Linked DNA regions of Blastochloris viridis. The protein of the gene in region 1 interacts with the protein of each later gene in a pairwise test. Links are inferred from orthologs where the notes say so. Each region holds a gene or a part of one and is shown on either strand. Other genes may lie near its edges. The genes, in order: BVIR_RS05055 and BVIR_RS09315.

Region 1 (4,329 bases):
CCTCGCGCAGCGAGCCGCACACAGTCGGGATGCGCTTCAGTTCGCGCGGCGGCAGATCATAGAGATCCTTGTCCATCGCCGGGCCGGGATCGATCTTGTTCTTGATGCCGTCGAGGCCGGCCATCGTCATCGCCGCGAAGGCGAGGTAGGGGTTCGCGCCCGGATCGGGGAAGCGGACCTCGACGCGCTTGGCCTTCGGGTTGTTGGTGTAGGGGATGCGGCAGGACGCCGAGCGGTTGCGCGACGAATAGGCGAGCAGCACCGGCGCCTCGTAGCCCGGCACCAGACGCTTGTAGGAGTTGGTCAGCGGGTTGGTGAAGGCGTTGAGGGCCTTGGCGTGCTTGATGATGCCGCCGATGTACCACAGGCACTCATCGGAGAGGTCGGCGTACTTGTCGCCGGCGAACACCGGCTTGCCGCCCTTCCAGATCGACTGGTGGCAGTGCATGCCCGAGCCGTTGTCGCCGAACACCGGCTTCGGCATGAAGGTGGCGGTCTTGCCGTAAATGTGGGCGACCTGGTGGATGCAGTACTTATAGATCTGCAGATGGTCCGCCATCAGCGTCAGCGTGTCGAACTTCACGCCGAGTTCGTGCTGGGCGGATGCCACCTCGTGATGGTGCTTTTCGACCTTCACGCCCATCTTGGCCATGGCGCCGAGCATTTCGGAGCGCATGTCCTGGGCGGAGTCGACCGGCGGCACCGGGAAGTAGCCGCCCTTGGTGCGGACGCGGTGGCCGAGGTTGCCGCTCTCATAGTCGGTGTCGGCGTTGATCGGCAGCTCGGCCGAGTCGAGCACGAAGCCGGTGTTGTAGGGGTCGGCCTTGAACTTGACGTCGTCGAAGATGAAGAACTCGGCTTCCGGACCGAAGAAGATGGTGTCGCCGACGCCGGACGCCTTCACGTAGGCTTCGGCCTTCTTGGCGATGCCGCGCGGGTCGCGGTTGTAGGCTTCGCCGGTGGTCGGCTCGAGCACGTCGCAGACGATCGACAGCGTGGTCTCGGCGAAGAACGGGTCGATGGTGGCGGTCGCCGGGTCGGGCATCAGGTTCATGTCCGACTCGTTGATCGCCTTCCAGCCGGCGATCGAGGAGCCGTCGAACATCACGCCTTCCGAGAAGACTTCGTCGTCGATCAGCGAAACGTCGAAGGTCACATGCTGCCACTTGCCGCGAGGGTCGGTGAAGCGGAAGTCGACGTATTTGATGTCATTGTCGCTGATCAGCTTAAGCACATCTTGTGCCGTCTTCATGTCATTTCCTCTTGATGCGACGGGGTCGCGGTAGCAGGCCTGGAGGTTTTGGAAGTCAGGAGAACGCGGAGGCGCGCACTAGATCGCGTCGAGGCCGGATTCGCCGGTGCGGATACGGATGGCCTCCTCGACGTTGGAGACAAAGATCTTGCCGTCGCCAATCCGACCGGTCTGCGCCGCCCGCCGAATGGCATCGATGGCCTTTTCGACCATGTCATCTGACAAGACCACTTCAATCTTCACCTTCGGCAGAAAATCCACCACATATTCAGCGCCACGGTACAGTTCGGTATGTCCCTTCTGGCGTCCAAAGCCTTTCGCTTCGGTGACGGTGATGCCCTGGAGGCCAACCTCCTGCAACGCCTCCTTCACCTCATCGAGCTTGAACGGCTTGATGATGGCTTCGATCTTCTTCATCGCTCGCGTCTCCCTGGCCGGTCGGCCCCCGCTCCGGCCGAGCCGACAGCGCGTTAGCAGATCCCGTGCCAAATGAGCTAGTTAAGATAACGCTGAAGGAACAAAGCTTTGCTGATCGCGGTTAAAATCGCTTGGCCTATTGTTCCGCGAAGTGTGCCCAGCAAAAAGGCCGGGCGCCTACGAAATAGGCCGCTCCATCGCTTCCGGTCAATCTCGGACTCCGCCGTGAGCCTGTTGTTTGTGCAGCATGCCGATCTCGCGGGCGATCACTGGGGCGTGCCAGCATGCTGATCGAGCTTCTCTCCGTCGCCGAGATGGCCGAGGCCGACCGCCGCACCATTGCCGCCGGCACCCCGGGCCTCACCTTGATGGATCGCGCCGGGGTGGCGGTAGCGGACGCCGCCGCCCGCCGCTTCCCGCTGGCGACGCCGGGGCTGGTGGTGTGCGGGCCGGGCAACAATGGCGGCGATGGCTTCGTCGCCGCCCGCCTGCTGGCGCAGCGGGGCTACCCGATGCGGCTGATCCTGCTCGGGCCGCGCGAGCGCCTCACCGGCGATGCGGCGGAGTCCGCCGCGCGGTTCCGCGGCGAGATCGAGCCGCCGGAGGTGTTCGACGGCGTCCGCGCCGGCTTCATCGTCGATGCGCTGTTCGGCGCCGGGCTCGACCGCCCGATCGAAGGCGCCGCCGCTGACCTGATCGCCCGCATCAACGGCGCCGGCGTGCCGGTGGTGGCGGTCGACCTGCCGTCCGGCATCAATGGCGATACCGGCCAGGTGATGGGGGTCGCAGTGCGCGCGGTGGAGACGGTGACGTTTTGCCGGCGCAAGCCCGGCCACCTGTTGCTGCCGGGGCGGATACAGTGCGGCAGGGTGCGGGTCGCCGATATCGGTATCACGGATGAAACGGTTACCGCAGTTGGCCCGAGCCTTTACGCCAACGGTCCTGCGCTGTGGGGCGACCGGTTCTTCGTCCCGACCCTCATCGACCACAAGTACGTCCGCGGCCATGCCGTGCTGGTGTCGGGGCCGCGTGGGCGCACCGGCGCCATCCGCATGGCGGCGCGCGCCGCGCTCAGGGCCGGCGCCGGGCTGGTGACGGTGGCGAGCCCGCTCGACGCGCTCGACGAGAACGCCGGCGTCCTCACCGCGGTGATGGTGCGGCCGGTGGCCGGGGCGGCGGCGCTGTCCGACCTGATCGCCGACGAGCGCTTCCGCGCGGTCGGGCTTGGCCCGGCGCTCGGCACCGGGCCGGAGGCGGCGGCTTTGGTCGACGCCGCGCTGGCGTCCGGCCGTGCCGTGGTGCTGGACGCCGATGCGCTGACGCTGTTTTCCGGCCGGGCCGGCGACCTCGCCCACCGCATCAAAGCCCAGCCCGCGCGGCTGGTGGTGATCACCCCGCACGAGGGCGAGTTCGCCCGGCTGTTCCTTGGCGATCCGCTGAAGCATGGGCCCAAGCTCGACCGTGCCCGGCGGGCGGCGGCCCGGCTCGGCGCCGTCGTCGTGCTGAAGGGCGGCGACAGCGTCATCGCCGCGCCGGACGGCCGCGCCGCCATCACCGAGAACGCGCCGCCGTGGCTCGCCACCGCCGGCTCCGGCGACGTCCTGGCCGGCATCGCCACCGCCATGCTGTGCCAGGGCATGCCGGCGTTCGAGGCGGCGTGCGCGGCGACCTGGCTGCACGGCGAAAGCGGCCGCGAGGCCGGTCCCGGCCTGATCGCCGAGGACCTGCCGGAGGCGCTGCCGCGGGTGACGCGGGCGCTTTATGAGCAGCTCGACGTCGACCTCCTGACGGGGTGGCGGACGCCGCCGGGGGAGTAGCCGGCGAGGCATGATGCCCGGTCGTTCCGCCAGGCGGCGGCAGTCGCTGCGCATCCCGCCCCGCCCGAGGATGACGGGGCGAGGTTCCCGATCTCATTTTGACGGCCGCGCAGTCCCGCCTCACGTCACCTCGAACCACGTCGCCATGCTGGTGGCCTGTTGATCAAGCATGCGGCACTCGAGCAGCCACTTGCCCGGATTGTCGGCAACGAACGCGATCCGGGCGGTGCGGTCGTCGCCGACCAGCAGGGTGTCGTGCCACCACGGCTTCCAGCCGTCGTCGAGGCTGTCGAGCAGGCGGACATGGTGGCCGTGGATATGAACGACGTGCGGCCGGCGCGTCCGGTTGACCAGCGCCAGCACCACGGTGCGGCCGCGCGGTACGCTGAACAGCGGCGGCCCGACTTCGCCGGACTGAGCCGACAAGGCCCACGCCGGCGGCCTGGCGACCGTCGTCTTCGGCGGCTCCTTGTCCTTTGCAGCGGAATCCTTTGCAGCAGTCGGGGGGCGCTCGCGGGTTGGCTCCTTCGCCGGCGCGAGCGCGGACTCCTGGCCGCCGCCGTCCATCACCAGTTCGGCGCGGAGGGCGCCCGTCAGCTCGATGGTGCGGGGCAGGGGATTGGCCGGCAGCTCCGCGACCTTGCCGAGCGGATCGGGTCGCCGCGGCGGGCCGGGATCGATGACGAAGCGCGCCAGCACCGCGTCGGTGCCGTAGCCGCGCAGCCGGATGGCCGGCGGCGAGGCATCGGTCGCGGCGGCCGGCATGTCCACCATCACGTCGACCCGGGCGCCGGGCGGCAGGGCAAGGGTCGGCCGGCCGAGCTCGAACACCTCGGCGGGCTG
Region 2 (16,475 bases), 970 kb from region 1 along the record:
TTGGGGTCGGACGGCGGGAAATGGAAGCCGATGTCGCCGGAGCCGATCGCGCCGAGCACGGCGTCAGTCAGCGCGTGCAGCACCACGTCGGCGTCGGAGTGCCCGGCGAGGCCCTGGCTGTGGGGAATGCGGTGGCCGCCGAGGATAACGTGGTCGCCGGGGCCGAAGGCATGAACGTCGAAGCCGCTGCCGGTGCGCACGTCGGCGAGGGCGGCGAGCAGGCGGGCTTCGGCGAGGGTGAAGTCGTCCGGTGTCGTCAATTTGGTATTCCCTGGCTCGCCGGCAAACACCTCGACCGAAAGTTCGGCCCACTCGGCGAGCGCTGCATCGTCGGTGAAATCGTCGCGGCCGGCCGCGGCCGCGCGGGCGTGAAGGTCTTCGATGACCTGGAACGGAAACGCCTGCGGCGTCTGCACCGCGCGCAGCCGCGCACGGTCGACGGTGGCCTCCACCGTCTCCGCGCCATCGACCGCCTTGATGGTGTCGGTCACCGGCACGCCGGGCACCGCCGGGCCGCGGCATCCGGCCTGGATGGCGCGCGATACCAATGCCGGCGAGGCGAACGGGCGGGCTGCATCATGGATGAGCACAACGTCCGGTTTGTAGTGCGCCAAGGCGGCAAGCCCGGCGCGGACCGAGGCTTGGCGGGTGGCGCCGCCGGTCACCGGCGGAAGCACTGCCGCAGGCGCATTCGCCAGCTCGGCGTAAAGCGCATCGTCGGCGGTGCCGATGACCGGCTGCACCAGGTCGACCTCAGGATGGGCCGCGAACAGCGCCAAACTGCGGGCGAGGGCGCACTGCCCGAGCACCGGCTTGAATTGCTTGGGGATATCCCCGCCGGCACGCACCCCGCGGCCGGCGGCGACGATGAGGGCGGCCGTTTTCGGCCGATGGGACGAAGCGAGCGACATCATCCGCCCTGTAGCTCATTTTGACGGTGACGTCAGCGCCGATGAAATGGGCGGCGAACGGACTTGATTGCCGGGCCGTTCTGACTAAACTCTGGGCACAGGCAACATCAGCCTAGTTCATAGGCAATTTATGGTCGCAGTGGCCTCATCATCAAGCACCCCGACGTTACGTATCGGCGGGCTCGCTTTGCCAAGCAATGTGCTGCTGGCGCCGATGGCCGGCATCACCGATGCGCCGGTGCGGCGGATTGCGCTCGCCTATGGCGCCGGGCTGGTGGTGTCGGAAATGATCGCCTCCGGCTGGCTGATGCGCGGCGAGGTCGAGGCGATGCTGCGCACCGAGCGGGTTGAGGGCGGGTTCCATGCCGTGCAGCTAACCGGCTGCGACCCGGCACAGCTTGCCGCAGCGGCAGAAGTCGTCGCGGGGGCCGGCGCCGATCTGATTGATCTCAACATGGGGTGCCCGGCTCGAAAGGTAACCGGCGGCGAGGCCGGTGCGGCGCTGATGCGCAATCTCGACCATGCCGAGCGATTGATCGTGGCGGTGGTCGAGCGGGTGAAGGTGCCGGTCACCGTGAAGATGCGGCTGGGCTGGGACGAGACCTGCATCAACGCGCCAGAACTGGCGCGTCGGGCCGAGGCCGCGGGCGTTGCCGCCGTCACCGTTCATGGCCGCACCCGCCGCCAGTTCTATTCCGGCCGTGCAGATTGGGCAGCCATCGGCCGGGTGAAGCAGGACGTGTCGATCCCGGTGATCGCCAATGGTGACGTCGCCACGGCACAGGACGCCGCCGCCGTGCTCGCGGTGTCCGGCGCCGACGGCGTGATGATCGGGCGTGCCGCTCAGGGCCGGCCGTGGCTGCCGGGGCGGATCGCCCGGCAACTCGCCACCGGTATCCCGGCGGATGATCCCTCGCTCACCGATCAGCTCGAGGTGCTGCGCGGCCTCTATCAGGCGCTGCTTGCCCATCACGGCCGCGCGGTCGGGGTGCGGGTGGCGCGCAAGCATCTCGGCTGGGGACTCGCGGTAGCGGCGGCCACCGCGGATGCGCCGACCGACGTGGTGGCGGCGTGGCGCCAGCGTCTTCTCACCACCGATGATCCCGACCACGTTCACGCAGGACTGGGCGACGCTTTTGCGGCGTTCGCCTGGAAGGAGGCCGCATGAGCGCCGCCGAAAACCGCAAACCGGTCGAACGGGCCGGCCCGACCAACGGCCCCGATGTCGTGCTCAACGCGCTCCCCCACGCCGTGCTGACGGTGGGGCGCGAGGGCTGCATTCTCGACGCCAATGTCGCGGCCGAAGCGTTCTTCCACGTTTCCAAGCCGATGCTGCGCCGCCATCGCCTGAGCGAGCTGGTGCCGTTCGGCAGTCCGCTGTTGTCGCTGGTCGAGGACGTGCGATCGCGCCGCTCGCCGGTTGCGGAGTATCGCGTCGACCTCGGCAGCCCGCGCACCGGCGAGCGCGTGGTCGACATCTATGTGTCGCCGATGCCGGAAGACCCGGGCTGTGTGGTGGTGATGCTGCAGGAACGTACGATTGCCGACAAAATGGACCGCCAGCTTACCCACCGCGGCGCGGCGCGGTCGGTGACCGCGCTGGCTGCGATGCTCGCCCACGAGATCAAGAACCCATTGTCCGGCATCCGCGGCGCCGCGCAGTTGCTGGAGCAGTCGGTCGAGGACCAGGACCGCGCGTTGACCCGGCTGATCTGCGACGAGGCCGACCGCATCGTGAAGCTGGTCGACCGCATGGAGGTGTTCGCCGACGAGCGCCCGGTCGAGCGCGAGCCGTTGAATATCCACGTTATTCTCGAGCACGTGAAGCGGCTGGCGGTGTCGGGCTTCGCCCGCAGCATCCGCTTCGTCGAGGACTACGATCCCTCGCTGCCGCCGGTGTTCGGCAACCGCGATCAACTGGTCCAGGTGTTTCTCAACCTGGTCAAGAACGCGGCGGAGGCGATCGGCCCCGACACCGGCGACGGCGAGATCGCGCTCACCACCGCGTTCCGGCCCGGCGTGAGGCTCACCATCCCCGGCACCAAGACCCGGATCGGGCTGCCGCTCGAATTCTGCGTCCGCGACAACGGTCCCGGCGTGCCGGAAGACCTGCTGCCGCACATGTTCGATCCGTTTGTCACCACCAAGCCGACCGGAACCGGCCTGGGTCTTGCATTGGTGGCGAAGATCGTCGGCGACCATGGGGGGATCATCGAATGCGACTCCCAGCCGCGCCGCACCGTGTTTCGCGTCCTGATGCCGATCTACACTGGGGGCCGTTCCGCCCCGGCACGCCGCTAAGGAGTTTTCGATGCCCGCCGGCAGCATTCTCGTCGCCGACGACGACGCCGCGATCCGCACCGTGCTGAACCAGGCGCTGTCGCGCGCCGGCTACGAAGTCCGCTCCTGCGGCAACGCGGCGACGCTGTGGCGATGGGTCGCCCAGGGCGAAGGCGACCTCGTCATCACCGACGTGGTGATGCCGGACGAAAATGCCTTCGACCTTCTGCCGCGCATCAAGAAGGTCCGCCCCGATCTGCCGGTGGTGGTGATGAGCGCGCAGAACACCTTTCTCACCGCCATCCGCGCCTCCGAGCGCGGCGCCTATGAATATCTTCCCAAGCCCTTCGACTTGAAGGAGCTGATTGCCATCGTCGGCCGCGCGCTGGCCGAGCCCAAGCGTGGACGCCACGTCGAGGAGACTGGCGAGCCGACTGACAATATTCCGCTGGTTGGTCGCTCGGCGGCGATGCAGGACATCTACCGCGTGCTGGCGCGGCTGATGCAGACCGATCTGACGGTGATGATCACCGGCGAATCGGGCACCGGAAAGGAATTGGTGGCGCGGGCGCTGCACGACTATGGCAAGCGCTCGTCCGGACCGTTCGTCGCCATCAACATGGCGGCGATTCCGCGCGACCTGATCGAGTCCGAGCTGTTCGGCCACGAAAAGGGGGCGTTTACAGGCGCCAATGCCCGCTCCTCCGGCCGCTTCGAGCAGGCCGAGGGCGGCACCCTGTTCCTCGACGAGATCGGCGACATGCCGATGGAGGCTCAGACGCGACTTTTGCGCGTGCTGCAGCAGGGCGAATACACCACGGTCGGCGGCCGCACGCCGATCAAGGCCGACGTGCGCATCATCGCTGCCACCAACAAGGACCTGCGCCTCCTGATCCAGCAGGGGCTGTTTCGCGAGGATTTGTTCTTCCGCCTCAACGTTGTGCCGCTGCGGCTGCCGCCATTGCGCGAGCGGGCCGAGGACATTCCAGACCTGGTGCGCCACTTCTTCATGCGGATCGAGCGCGAAGGTTTGCCGGCAAAGCAGCTCGATGCCGGCGCGGTCGACCGGCTGAAGCGCTACCGTTGGCCGGGCAACGTCCGCGAGTTGGAGAACCTGATTCGCCGCCTCGCTGCGCTCTATCCCCAGGACACCATCACCGCCAACCTGATCGACGCCGAGCTATCGCAGCCGGAAAGCGAGCCGGGCGTCGACCAGCCCAAGGCCGACGACACCCTGTCGGGCTCGGTCGAGCGGCATCTGGCGGCCTATTTCGCCGGGTTCGGCGACCGCCTGCCACCGCCCGGTCTCTACCACCGCATCCTGCGCGAGGTGGAGTATCCGCTGCTGTCGGTGGCGCTGGCGGCGACCCGCGGCAACCAGATCAAGGCAGCTGAGCTACTCGGGGTCAATCGCAACACTTTGCGCAAGAAGATCCGCGATCTCGACGTCCAGGTCGTCCGTACCAGCCGGTAGCGGTGCGGCGAGGGCAGGCGGAATCGTGAACAGCCCGCGTGATTCCGTACCCGGAATCACCGAAGATCAAATCATCGAAAATCGTTGTGCGAAAACGGGATTTTCGACGGCTGGATCGCTGGGGCGCCGGCCGAAGTGGTCGGCTGCTGCCCGAAGCGGTCCGGCAGGCTTTGATGCTGGGTCGGGACCGGCAGGTGAGGGCGGATGACGAAGTACAATTTCGGCTGCGGCAACTTTAAGAAGCCGGGTTTCATCAATGTCGATGTCCGGCCCGATTCCGCGGCCGACGTCGTCGCCGAGGCGTGGGACACCAGCCAGTTTCTCCAGGGTGCCGCCGAGTTCGTCTATTCACGCCATATGCTGGAGCACCTCGACCCCGACGACGCCCGGCTGACCCTGCGGGCGTGGCTGGGACTGCTGCGGCCGGGCGGCCTCCTCAACGTGATCGTGCCCGACGTCGCCTTCCACGCCCGCCAAATCCTCGGCCTGGCGACCAGTTCGTTCCCGAATCAGTTCGACCACGCCTGCGCCGGATTCTGGGGGTGGCGGGACGAGGCACGCGGCGGCAGCCGCGAGGACGCACACCGCTGGGGCTATACCGAGCACTCGCTGTCCGCCGAACTGCTGAGCGCCGGCTTCGTCCAGGTCCAGCGGGCAACGGAAGGCCCCGACCGCGAGGCTTGGCACCTGAATATCGTCGCGCTGCGGCCGATTTGACCGGATGTGCTGGAGCGCGGCGCCCACCGAAAGGCGTGGATGATGTTGCTCGCCGCGCCAGTTTCCCAAATCTGTCACATTTTTGCACCGGTGTTGTCGGAAAGCATCGACAGTGCCCGGCCGTGTTACAGCATTCGACCGCGACCGTGGCATTGCGGAGATAGTTGGCACCGGAGCAACATGTGACGGCGCAACAGACCGATACCGTTCCCGCTGCGACCGGCGGCGAGACTGCCAGCTTCCCACCCGTGCCGCGGCGGCTGTGGGTGCGTCTGCTCGGCCCGCTCGCGGTCGGCTTGGCGCTGTTGTCGGCGCTCGCCACCTTCCTGGTGCTGGCCGGGCTGACGCCGATCGCGCCGACCCACGAGATCGTCGTCACCCTGCTCGGCACCAACGCCATCACGGTGGCGGGGTTGCTGGCAGTGATCGTCCGCGAGGGGATGTCGCTGTGGGTGGCGCGAAAGCGCGGTCGCGCCGGCGCGCGGCTCCATATCCGCGTGGTGTCGCTGTTCAGCGTGATCGCGGCGCTGCCGGCGATCCTGGTCGCGGTGGTGGCCTCGATCACGCTCGACCGCGGGCTGGACCGCTGGTTTTCCGAGCGGACCAAGCTGATGGTCGAGACCTCGATCGGGATCGGCCAGGCCTATGTCCGCGAGCACGCCGGCTCGATCCGCGGCGAAATCCTGGCGATGGCGCAGGACTTCAACCGCCTGCACCCGATCTATGACAGCGACCGCGAGCGGTTCCGCCAGATCATGACCGGGCAAGCGACGCTGCGCGGCCTGCCGGTCGCCATGCTGATCAAGCGCGACCTCACGATCATCGAACGCGCCAACATTCAACTCGCCCGCGAGATCCTGATTCCGGCGACCCTGGCCATTGGCGATGCGACCGAGGAGCAGCCGCTGATCCAGATCATCGGCCAGAACGACATCGTCGCCGCGGTGATGCCGCTCAAGGCCTATGAGGACACCTATCTGCTGGTCGCCCGCCCGATCGATCCGCGCGTCATCGACTACCTGCAGAAAACCCAGGCCTCGATCGACGAGTTCCGGGTGCTGGAGGAGCGGCGGTTCGGCGTGCAGGTGGCGTTCGCGCTGATGTACGTGGTGATCGCGCTGATCGTGCTGCTATCGGCGGTGTGGATCGGGCTCGCCTTCGCCAACACCCTGGTTGCCCCAATCCGCCGGCTGATCGGCGCGGCCAACCTGGTCGCCGCCGGCAACCTCTACGTCCAGGTGCCGGTGCGCCGCCCCGAGGGCGACCTCGCCAATCTCGGCGAGAGCTTCAACAAGATGACGCAGGAATTGCGCAGCCAGCGCGACGACCTGATCGGTGCGCGCGACCTGATCGACCAGCGCCGACGTTTCACCGAGGCGGTGCTGGCGGGAGTTTCGGCCGGGGTGTTCGGCCTCGACGCGGCCGGCAACATCACCATCGTCAACCGCTCGGCCGAGGGGTTGCTCGGGCTCGACGCCGCCGAGGCCGTCGGCAAGCCGGTCGCCGAGGTGGTGCCGGAACTGGCGTCATTGGTCGAGGATGCCCGCGCCGGCGGCAACCGGCTGGTGCAGGGCCAGGTTACGCTGGTGCGAAAGGGCCGTGAGCGTACCCTGCTGGTGCGCGTTACCAGCGAGACGGCGGCCGACCCCAACCGCGGCTTCATCGTCACCCTCGACGACATCACCGACCTTGTCACCGCCCAGCGCACCTCGGCGTGGGCGGACGTCGCCCGCCGCATCGCCCACGAGATCAAGAACCCGCTGACGCCGATCCAGCTGTCGGCCGAACGCCTCAAGCGAAAATACGGCAAGGTGATCCAGACCGACCGCGAGGTTTTCGAGCAGTGCACCGACACCATCATCCGCCAGGTCGGCGACATCGGCCGCATGGTCGACGAGTTCGCCTCGTTTGCCCGCATGCCCAAGCCGACGCTCGGCGAGCACGATGCCGTCGACATGGTGCGGCAGGCGGTGTTCCTGATGAAGATGGCGAGCCCCGACATCACGTTTGAGAGCCATCTGCCCGACACCCCGGTGATGGCGCGGTTCGATCGCCGCCAGCTGTCCCAGGCCGTGACCAACATCGTCAAGAACGCCACCGAGGCGGTGGCGGCGGCGCCGCCGGACGCGGTCCACCCGCCCAAAATCGAGATTTCGCTCGGCCGTGACGGCGACGACGTGGTGATCGACGTCATCGACAACGGCATCGGCCTGCCGGCGGAAAACCGCCAACGCCTGCTGGAGCCCTACGTCACGACGCGCGAGAAGGGCACCGGCCTCGGCCTCGCCATCGTCGGCCGGATTCTGGAAGACCACGGCGGCGGAATCGAGCTCGCCGACGCCCCGGCAGTCGCCAGCGGCGGGCGCGGCGCCTGGGTCCGCCTGAGGTTCCAAGCCGATCCACCGACACCCGCCGCTCAGCCGGCAGCTGCTCACGACTCACGGCAGAGGTGAATGCATGGCCTCCGACATCCTGATCGTCGATGACGAAGCCGACATCCGAGACCTCGTTGCCGGTATCCTGGAAGATGAGGGCTACAACGCCCGCACCGCGGGCGACAGCGACAGCGCGCTGGCTGCAATCGAACAACGCCGGCCGCACCTCGTTCTACTCGACATCTGGCTGGAAGGCAGCCGGCTCGACGGGCTTCAACTGCTCGACGTCATCAAGCAGCACCACCCCGACGTGCAGGTGGTGATGATCTCCGGCCACGGCAACATCGAGACCGCGGTGACGGCGATCCACAAGGGCGCCTACGACTTCATCGAGAAGCCGTTCAAGGCCGACCGCCTGGTGCTGGTGGTCGAGCGGGCGATCGAGACCCTGCGCCTGAAGCGCGAGGTCAAGGAACTCAAGACCTTCGCGCCGATCGCCCAGCATCTGGTCGGCTCCTCGCCGGCAATGAACCAGTTGCGGACCTCGATCGACCGCGTCGCGCCGACCAACAGCCGCATCCTCCTGGTCGGGCCGTCGGGCGCCGGCAAGGAGCTCACCGCCCGCATGATCCACTCTCAGTCCACCCGCGCGAACGGGCCGTTCGTCGCCACCAACGCGGTGATGATCACGCCTGAGCGGATGGAGACCGAACTGTTCGGCGTCGAGGGTGGCGACCAGCGCGGTCGCACCGTCGGCGCACTCGAAGAGGCCCACGGCGGCACGCTGTTCCTCGACGAGATCGCCGACATGCCGCGCGAAACCCAGAGCAAGATCCTCCGCGTGCTGGTCGACCAGAACTTCGTGCGGGTCGGCGGCACCACCCGCGTGCACGTCGATGTGCGCATCATCTCGTCCACCAGCCGCAACCTGGAAGCCGAGATCGCGGCCGGCCGTTTCCGCGAGGACCTCTATCACCGCCTGTCGGTGGTGCCGATTCGGCTGCCCTCGCTGGCCGAGCGCCGCGAGGACATTCCGGAACTGATCGCCTATTTCATGGAGCAGATTTCGCAGACAACCGGTCTGCCCAAGCGCACCATCGGCGAGGACGCCATGGCGGTGCTGCAGGCCCACGATTGGCCGGGCAACGTCCGCCAGCTCCGCAACAACGTCGAGCGCCTCTTGATTCTGGCCGGCGGCGATTCCGACGCCACCATCAACGCCTCGATGCTGCCGCAGGATGTCGGCGCGCTGATGCCGGCGATGCCGAACGGCCACGGCAGCGACCAGATTCTGCGTCTGCCACTGCGCGATGCCCGCGAGATGTTCGAGCGGGAATATCTCGCCGCCCAGATCAGCCGGTTTTCCGGCAACATTTCGCGCACCGCCGAGTTCGTCGGCATGGAGCGCTCGGCGCTCCACCGCAAGCTCAAGACGCTCGGCATCGGTTGAGGTCACGATGGCTTGAGCGCGGTTGCCCGGCACCGCGTCCGGCCTGGAGCCGGGCGGGACGGCGTGCGAGATTGCGCGCTCCATCCAGAGCCGATGCCCCGCAGGCGGCTGCGGCCTTGCGTGGGCGCCACGCTCGAACAAACCTGAAGGCACGCGGCCGTTCCATCCCGGCGCCATGCGCTCCAGCGAGTCGAAAGGACTACACCTACCCATGTCGCGCATAGCTTACGTCAATGGCCTTTATGTTCCGCATGGAGAGGCGGGGGTTCATATCGAGGACCGCGGGTTTCAGTTCGCGGACGGCGTCTACGAGGTCTGCGAAGTCCGGGACGGCCACCTGATCGACGAGACCCGCCACATCAGCCGGCTGATCCGCTCGCTCGGCGAACTGCGGATGGCGATGCCGATGAGCCGTGCCGCGCTCGGCCTCGTTCTGCGCGAGGTGGTGCGACGCAACCGCGTCCGCGATGGCTTGGTCTATCTGCAGGTGACGCGCGGCGTGGCGCAACGGAACTTCCTGTTCCCGGCCAACACCACGCCGACGCTGGTGGTGACGGCGCGCGCGACCAGCCGTGCCGAGCTGGAGCAGCGGGCCGAAGCCGGCATCTCGGTCATTACCGTGCCGGACAATCGCTGGGATCGGGTCGACATCAAGACCGTCGGGCTGCTGCCCAACTGCCTGGCGAAGGAGGCGGCCAAGGCCGCCGGCGCCCGCGAGGCGTGGTTCGTCGACCGCGACGGTTACGTTACCGAAGGCGGCTCTTCCAACGCCTGGATCGTGTCGGCCGAGGGCCGCCTGATCACCCGGCCGGCTGAATTCGGCATCCTGCGCGGCATTACCCGTACCGTGACGCTGGAGGTGGCGGCGCGGCTGAACCTCCAGGTCGAGGAGCGGGGATTTACGCGGGAGGAGGCCTACGCGGCGGTGGAAGCTTTCGTCACCTCCGCAACGCTGGGGGTGATGCCGGTGGTGCGCATCGACGGCCGCGCCGTCGGCGATGGCAAGCCCGGCCGTGCGGCGCGCGAACTGCGGGCGACGTTCCATAGCGTGGCCGAGGTTGCGCCATAGCCGCTGCTGGCCGACGAACCGGGTGGTTCGCCGGTTCGTGAACGGCGGCCGGCGTGATTTTTTGCTGCAGGACACAACCCGGCTTGCGTGCTAGCCCCGGTTTGCCATCTAATGTTCCGTGTCCACCTCTGCGTCGCAGCCTGATCTGCGCCGCCCGCTGCAGGGCAAAACAAAAGCCGATTCCTTCCAGCCGAATCGACAGACAATGGACCAAGAAAATGCCGGCTGAACGTGCTCAGAATTTACAGGACACCTTCCTCAATCACGTCCGCAAACATAAAGTACCGCTGACAATATTCCTCGTGAACGGTGTGAAGCTGCAGGGGGTGGTGACATGGTTCGACAACTTTTGTGTTCTCCTGCGGCGGGACGGACACTCGCAGCTTGTCTATAAGCACGCCATTTCCACGATCATGCCGGGCCAGCCCGTTCAGTTGTTCGACGCAGCTGACGAGGCGGTTCCTGCCGAGAAGACGTAATTGAGTTTCTTTGATGAGTCGCGCCCCGGTGCCCGCGGCGCCGCCCACGACACCAGGGTGGCGCCGACCCGCGCCGCGGTGCTGGTCCCTGTGCGCAGCCGCGACCGATCGCGTGCCGGTGCAGCCGGATCGACGCGCACGCCGGACGCCCGGCTGGACGAGGCGACCGGCCTTGCCGCCGCGATCGACCTCGACGTCGTGGTCGCCACGCTGGTGCCGCTGGCCGACGTGCGTCCCGCCACCTTCCTCGGCAAGGGCAAGGTCGAGGAACTCGCCGGCCTCATCGAGGCCGAACGGATCGACCTCGCCTATGTCGACGCCAGCCTCTCGCCGGTTCAGCAGCGCAATCTGGAACGGGCGTGGAAGACCAAGGTCATCGACCGCACCGCGCTGATTCTCGAGATTTTCGGACGGCGCGCGCGCACCCGCGAGGGCACGCTGCAGGTCGAACTCGCCCACCTCAACTATCAAAAGAGCCGGCTGGTACGGTCATGGACCCATCTTGAACGCCAGCGCGGTGGCTTCGGCTTCCTCGGCGGCCCCGGCGAGACCCAGATCGAGACCGACCGTCGCCTGATCGGCGAGCGCATCATCTCGATCGAACGCGAGCTGGAGCAGGTGACGCGCACCCGCGCGCTGCACCGCAAAAGCCGCGAGCGGGTTCCGTTCCCGGTGGTTGCGCTGGTCGGCTACACCAATGCCGGCAAATCGACGCTGTTCAACCGGCTGACGCGGGCCGAGGTGTTCGCCGAGAACCTGTTGTTCGCCACGCTCGACCCGACGTTGCGGGCGGTCGGTCTGCCGCATGGCACCCGCATCATCCTGTCCGACACCGTCGGCTTCATCTCCGAGTTGCCAACTACGCTGGTGGCGGCGTTCCGCGCCACACTGGAAGAGGTGATCGAGGCCGACCTGATCCTGCACGTGCGCGACGTTGCCCATATCGACACCGCCGCTCAGGCCGCCGACGTCGCCGATGTGCTGGGCGAACTCGGCATCGATTCGGACGACCATGCCCGTATCGTCGAGGTGTGGAATAAGGTCGACCTGATCGAAGGCGAGGCGCGGGCGCAGCTCGACGCCGAGGCCGCGCGTCGGCCGGCCGAGCAGCAGCCGGCGCTGGTGTCCGCCTTGAGCGGGGAGGGGGTCGAGGCGCTGCTCGACCGCATCGAGACGCGCATCACCGCTGGGCGCATCACCCGCACGGTGTCTTTGGCGCCCGAGGACGGGCAGGGGCTGGCCTGGCTCTATCGCCACGCCGACGTGATCGAACGCTCAGGCGACGCGGAGACCGGGCGCACGCTGGTCACGGTGCGGGTATCGCCCGAGCGGCTGGAGGAGATCGACCGACGGTTCCCGCCGAACCCGTGATCAGGTTCCATCACCTCGCAATTCCGGAAGCGACCACGCCGAAAGCGCTGGGTGCGAACCAGGGCTTTCGGTGAACCGACCGCGGCTCGAAGTCTGGACGCCGGGAGCTGTTGGACGGGGCCACCGGTGTGTTTTTTCTCCGCGATTGCTCTAAGCCTTTGACGTAACGTTTAATATTTCGCAAAACGCCGGTATCCGCCGTTGCGGAGAATGCTCCAAGCGATGGAAGACGCGGGATCTCGCATGCGGCGCGGCATCGGCCATTCGACCAACCTCGTGGGGCGGCCCTCGGAGTGGCTGGAGAGTTGCGCTTTCAACGAAGCGCCGGTTCCGCTGCACATCTGGGGCGTATGCGAGATGAACCGCAGCCTGTTCAGCATGCTGGAGCGGGCGGGCGACCTCGCCGAGGCGGGTGAAGCGTTCTTCTGCTACATGATGGCGATGTTCGGCATCGATCCCGAACAGCGCGACGCGGCATCCTGCGGAAAGCGCCGCTATCGCTCGTCGTTCCTGCGGCTGATCACCGGCTGGAGCTTCGACAGCAACGGCCCGGAAGGCGCCGTGCTGAAGGGCTGGGTCGAGAGCCGGTTCGGCGTCTGCCCGTCGTTCCACAAGGAAATCATCGAGCAGGTTTCGAGTCCCGCCTGGGCCGCCTATGTCGACGAGAAGATGTCGAGCCACTTCCATGACAACGCGATCTGGGTGCAGCTCGATCTTCTGTTCGAGTTCTGCCAATGGGCCATTCAGCGTTTCGCGTTTCCGGGCGAGACGCATCTGACGCTGTTTCGCGGCGTCAATGACTTCGATGAGCATTGGATCGTGGAGCGGACGGACAAGCACGCGGCGGTGATCCGGCTCAACAACCTTGTGTCGTTTTCGTCCGACCGCGGCGTCGCTGACTGCTTCGGCGACATGATCCTCACGGCGCGCGTTCCTGTCAGTAAAATCCTGTTTTTCAACGGCCTGTTGCCCTCGTATCTCTTGAAGGGCGAACGCGAGTATCTGGCGATCGGCGGCGAATTTCGGGTGAGCGTGGACTATGTTTGAGGAGACGGTCGCATGCCCGCGCTGACTGTGGAGAGCCGCGCGCTCGCGGCCTATCTTGGCTTCGCCATCGGCGACGCGCTCGGCGCCACGGTCGAGTTCATGACCAGGAGCGAAATCGCGGCGCAGTATGGCGTGCATCGCGACATCGTCGGCGGCGGCTGGCTGAGGCTCAAGCCGGGGCAGGTGACCGACGACACCGAGATGGCGCTCGCGCTGGGGCGCTCGATCATCCGCAAGGGTGGGCTGGACGCCCGCGACGTCTGCGACGAATTCGCGGCGTGGCTGAAGACCGGGCCGGCCGATGTTGGCAACACCTGCCGGCGCGGTATTCGGCGCTATGTCGTGGAGGGCACCGTCGAAGGCTCGTTTTCCGAAGGCGACGCCGGCAACGGCGCCGCGATGCGCATTCTGCCCGTGGCGCTCGCGACATTTGGCCAGCCCGGCACGGTGGAATCGTGGACGCTGGCGCAGGCGCACGCCACGCATCATCATCCGCTGTCGGACGACGCCTGCCTCGCGCTCGTGCGCATGGCGCATGGCCTCCTTGAAGGGCAGGGGAAGGACGTCGTGCGCAAGGAGGCTGAAATCCTCGTGGGCAAGCACAGGGCATTTCGCTTCGAGCCCTATCCGGGCCAATGCTCGGCCTTCATTGTCGACACCATGCAAACCGTGCTGCACCACTATCTGTGCGCGGACTCCTTCGCCGAGTGCGTCGTCCAAACCGTCAATCAAGGTGGTGACGCCGACACCGCAGGCGCAATTGCCGGCATGCTTGCGGGCGCCACCTATGGGCTGGAGGCGATCCCAGCGCGCTGGCTGGCAAGGCTCGACCGCGACGCAGCGGACGCCATCCGCGCGCAGGTGCCGCGGCTGCTGGCGATGTCGCGGGGCGCCAGCACCGAAGGCGTTTAAGCCGCCCGCCGCTCAGGCCACGCGCCTTGCCATGTCGGCTTTGCGGGCGATCATTTTTTCGGCAAGCGAGCTGCTGCCGCCATTCTCGGCGACGACCCTCCGAATCGCAGCGTCCGGAATTCGTGTCACCACAGCGATGGCATCACCGATCTCGGCAGGGCCGATGTCGCCGAACAGCCGGACCGCGTGAGTGTTGTCCGCGTCGGTGCGCAAGGTGTCGAGCTCGCGAACGCTCGCCCCGAATGCTCTGCCTTTGGGGTCCCCCTGCGCCCGAAACTCGAGCGCGCCGCCGACATCGAGCGTCAAGACGACCCCGCCGGCGACCCCCTGGTTGTCGCCGTCGAATCCGGCTGCGTCCCAGTTCGCTGTCCAGGCGTGCACCCCGAACCAGCGCTGCGCCTGCCGGCGCTCGCCGTCGCTGAGCTGCGAGACATGCTTCTTGTCGAGGTCGACAAACACGGTCGCCACCTCGTTCGGCTCCTTCGCGCTCACATAGGTCAGCGTCGGCGCCCCGGCCAGCTGGTAGAGCTTCGCCGCAAGGATCTCGTTGCGCGCATGCGCGGGCGATTCCAGCGACTTCACGTAGAACCGCCGGCCGCTGCTGTCCTGATAGACGCCGGCCGGATTGCTTCCCATCCGGCCGCCGACCTTCTGCATGGTCGCGGTGTCGATGGCGTCGGCATCCGTGGAGATAATGGCCCTCGTCCGCCTGACCAGCGCGAGCTGCGCCGGGGTCTCGATCGCGCCTTTGCGGGCGCGGCGGACGTCCTGGATTGCCTGCTCCGGCGTCAGGCCGAGTTCGATGAGAAGCCGGGCGGCAATCATGCCAGCCCGGCCGAGCCCGCCCTTGCAATGCACCACCACGTCAGTGCCGCCGCTTATCAGCGCGCGAATGTCCCGGCCGTGGCTCTGCCATTCTCGCTCGAAGGCCTCGGTCGGTACCGAGTAGTCCGCGATCGGCAGGTGCCGCCAATCGAGCCCCCGGCTTCGGATTTCCGCGCCGAGATGGGGCACCTTGAGCGCTGCGAGCTCGGCCGGCTCGACCAGCGTCAGCACCAGACCCGCGCCCCATGCTTTGATGACGTCGAGATCTGCCGTTAGGTCGCGTGCCCAAGCCCCCGTGCTCGCGGCATTGTCGTGCTTGCCGGGGCAGAATGTAATCCCGATCCGCCCCTGCGAGGGGCTGGCGCGCACCTCCGCGATCTGAAGGGGGTGTGTCTGGCTTGTCCGCGCCCCGGCCATCCTGCATTCCCGAAAACAAAGTCGCATCCTGAGCGAAAGAATACCGCAACAGCCGATCGTTCGCCACGCGGCGGAGGGCAAGGGATCGGGTCGCGTCCCGCTTGACGGTGTCTCGCTCGGCGAAAGGTGATCCGCCTGCGAGCGGCGCCCTTTGGTGGCGGCGAAGCGAGCTCTTGCGGCCCTGGCGACTGTCCGGGTTCGAAGGAACGACGAGTGGGGCGGCCGATCTCACTCACGGTCTCCAACGACCCAGGCGGCTTCGGTCTCCCACCCGTTACCGCACCGGGTAGCTTACCCGATCGCGGCGCATTCAAGTTACAGGGCGGACTTGAGAAGCTGAGGTCGGCCCCATGCTTCGAGACGGCTGCGGAGCCTGGCATCGGGCGCGCCTGCGGCGCGACCCGGTGGCAGCCTCCTCACCATGAGGCCGAGAAAGGTCAGCCTTCAGGGCCTCGGGTATCAATCATATCTACGGGGCCTGCATCGCCACTCGCGATGCTGTCATCCCAGAGTTTGCGCAGGTGATTGATTTTTTGCTGCCGCAGTTCCCGTTTGGCCGGCCGGTCCCGAATAGCATCACGGACGACTTCGCCTGTGGTCGCCTACTCGCCGCCATCAACAGCGGCGCGGATCGCAAACACTTGTTCGCCGGTGAGTGCGCCGCTGATCTTTTCAAGATTTGGCATAACCGTTTTGTTGATTTACCGTTTTTTCTTATGAAAATTACTACTTTCTCGCACCGGCTGCCGGTGTGTCCCGCTGTGGCGCAGCCTCACGCCCCCATCAACGTCATCACGTGGGCGGCAGTAGAGCGGGCGAGGCCTTCGAGGTCGTAGCCGCCCTCCAGGATCGACACCACCCGGTTGCCGCAGGACTCATCGGCGATCTCCATCAGCCGTTTGGTCACCCAGGCGAAATCGGCCTCGATCAGATTGATGTTGGCGAGCGGGTCGCGGACGTGGGCGTCGAACCCGGCGGAGATGATGATGAGGTCGGGTTTAAACAGCTTCAGCCGCGGGAAGATGATGCCGTCATAGGCAGCTTTGAACTCCGGGCCGCCGTCGCCGGCGGCGAGCGGCACATTGACGATGTTGCCGACCCCGGTCTCGCTCGGCGCCCCGGTGCCGGGATAGAGCGGCATCTCGTGG

Evidence for each region.
Region 2: the proteins of BVIR_RS05055 (region 1) and BVIR_RS09315 interact in binary tests that used the Escherichia coli proteins (3 or more experiments, as listed by UniProt). The link is inferred for Blastochloris viridis from one-to-one orthologs.

What each region holds. Positions count from the first base shown.
Region 1 is NZ_CP012946.1:1,135,367-1,139,695, forward strand. What follows is about bases 1-2,714. They hold BVIR_RS05055 (P-II family nitrogen regulator), read right to left. Parts: upstream 1,670-2,714; coding sequence 1,331-1,669; downstream 1-1,330. Other genes in these bases: glnA (type I glutamate--ammonia ligase), read right to left, coding at 1-1,252; BVIR_RS05060 (NAD(P)H-hydrate dehydratase), read left to right, coding at 1,954-2,714. Outside these bases: more of BVIR_RS05060, read left to right, coding at 2,715-3,486; BVIR_RS05065 (multicopper oxidase family protein), read right to left, coding at 3,607-4,329. UniProt on the Escherichia coli protein: P-II indirectly controls the transcription of the glutamine synthetase gene (glnA). P-II prevents NR-II-catalyzed conversion of NR-I to NR-I-phosphate, the transcriptional activator of GlnA. When P-II is uridylylated to P-II-UMP, these events are reversed.
Region 2 is NZ_CP012946.1:2,097,777-2,114,251, reverse strand. Bases 1,145-4,143 are described here. They hold BVIR_RS09315 (two-component system sensor histidine kinase NtrB), read left to right. Parts: upstream 1,145-2,075; coding sequence 2,076-3,212; downstream 3,213-4,143. Other genes in these bases: ntrC (nitrogen regulation protein NR(I)), read left to right, coding at 3,223-4,143; dusB (tRNA dihydrouridine synthase DusB), read left to right, coding at 1,145-2,079. In the rest of the region: BVIR_RS09325 (bifunctional 2-C-methyl-D-erythritol 4-phosphate cytidylyltransferase/2-C-methyl-D-erythritol 2,4-cyclodiphosphate synthase), read right to left, coding at 1-911; more of dusB, read left to right, coding at 1,042-1,144; more of ntrC, read left to right, coding at 4,144-4,665; BVIR_RS09305 (class I SAM-dependent methyltransferase), read left to right, coding at 4,870-5,382; BVIR_RS09300 (sensor histidine kinase NtrY-like), read left to right, coding at 5,565-7,835; nitrogen assimilation response regulator NtrX, read left to right, coding at 7,840-9,207; BVIR_RS09290 (D-amino-acid transaminase), read left to right, coding at 9,419-10,276; RNA chaperone Hfq, read left to right, coding at 10,495-10,755; GTPase HflX, read left to right, coding at 10,756-12,126; BVIR_RS09275 (NAD(+)--dinitrogen-reductase ADP-D-ribosyltransferase), read left to right, coding at 12,370-13,173; draG (ADP-ribosyl-[dinitrogen reductase] hydrolase), read left to right, coding at 13,186-14,085; BVIR_RS16410 (cyclin-dependent kinase inhibitor 3 family protein), read right to left, coding at 14,098-15,327; BVIR_RS09255 (histone deacetylase family protein), read right to left, coding at 16,100-16,475.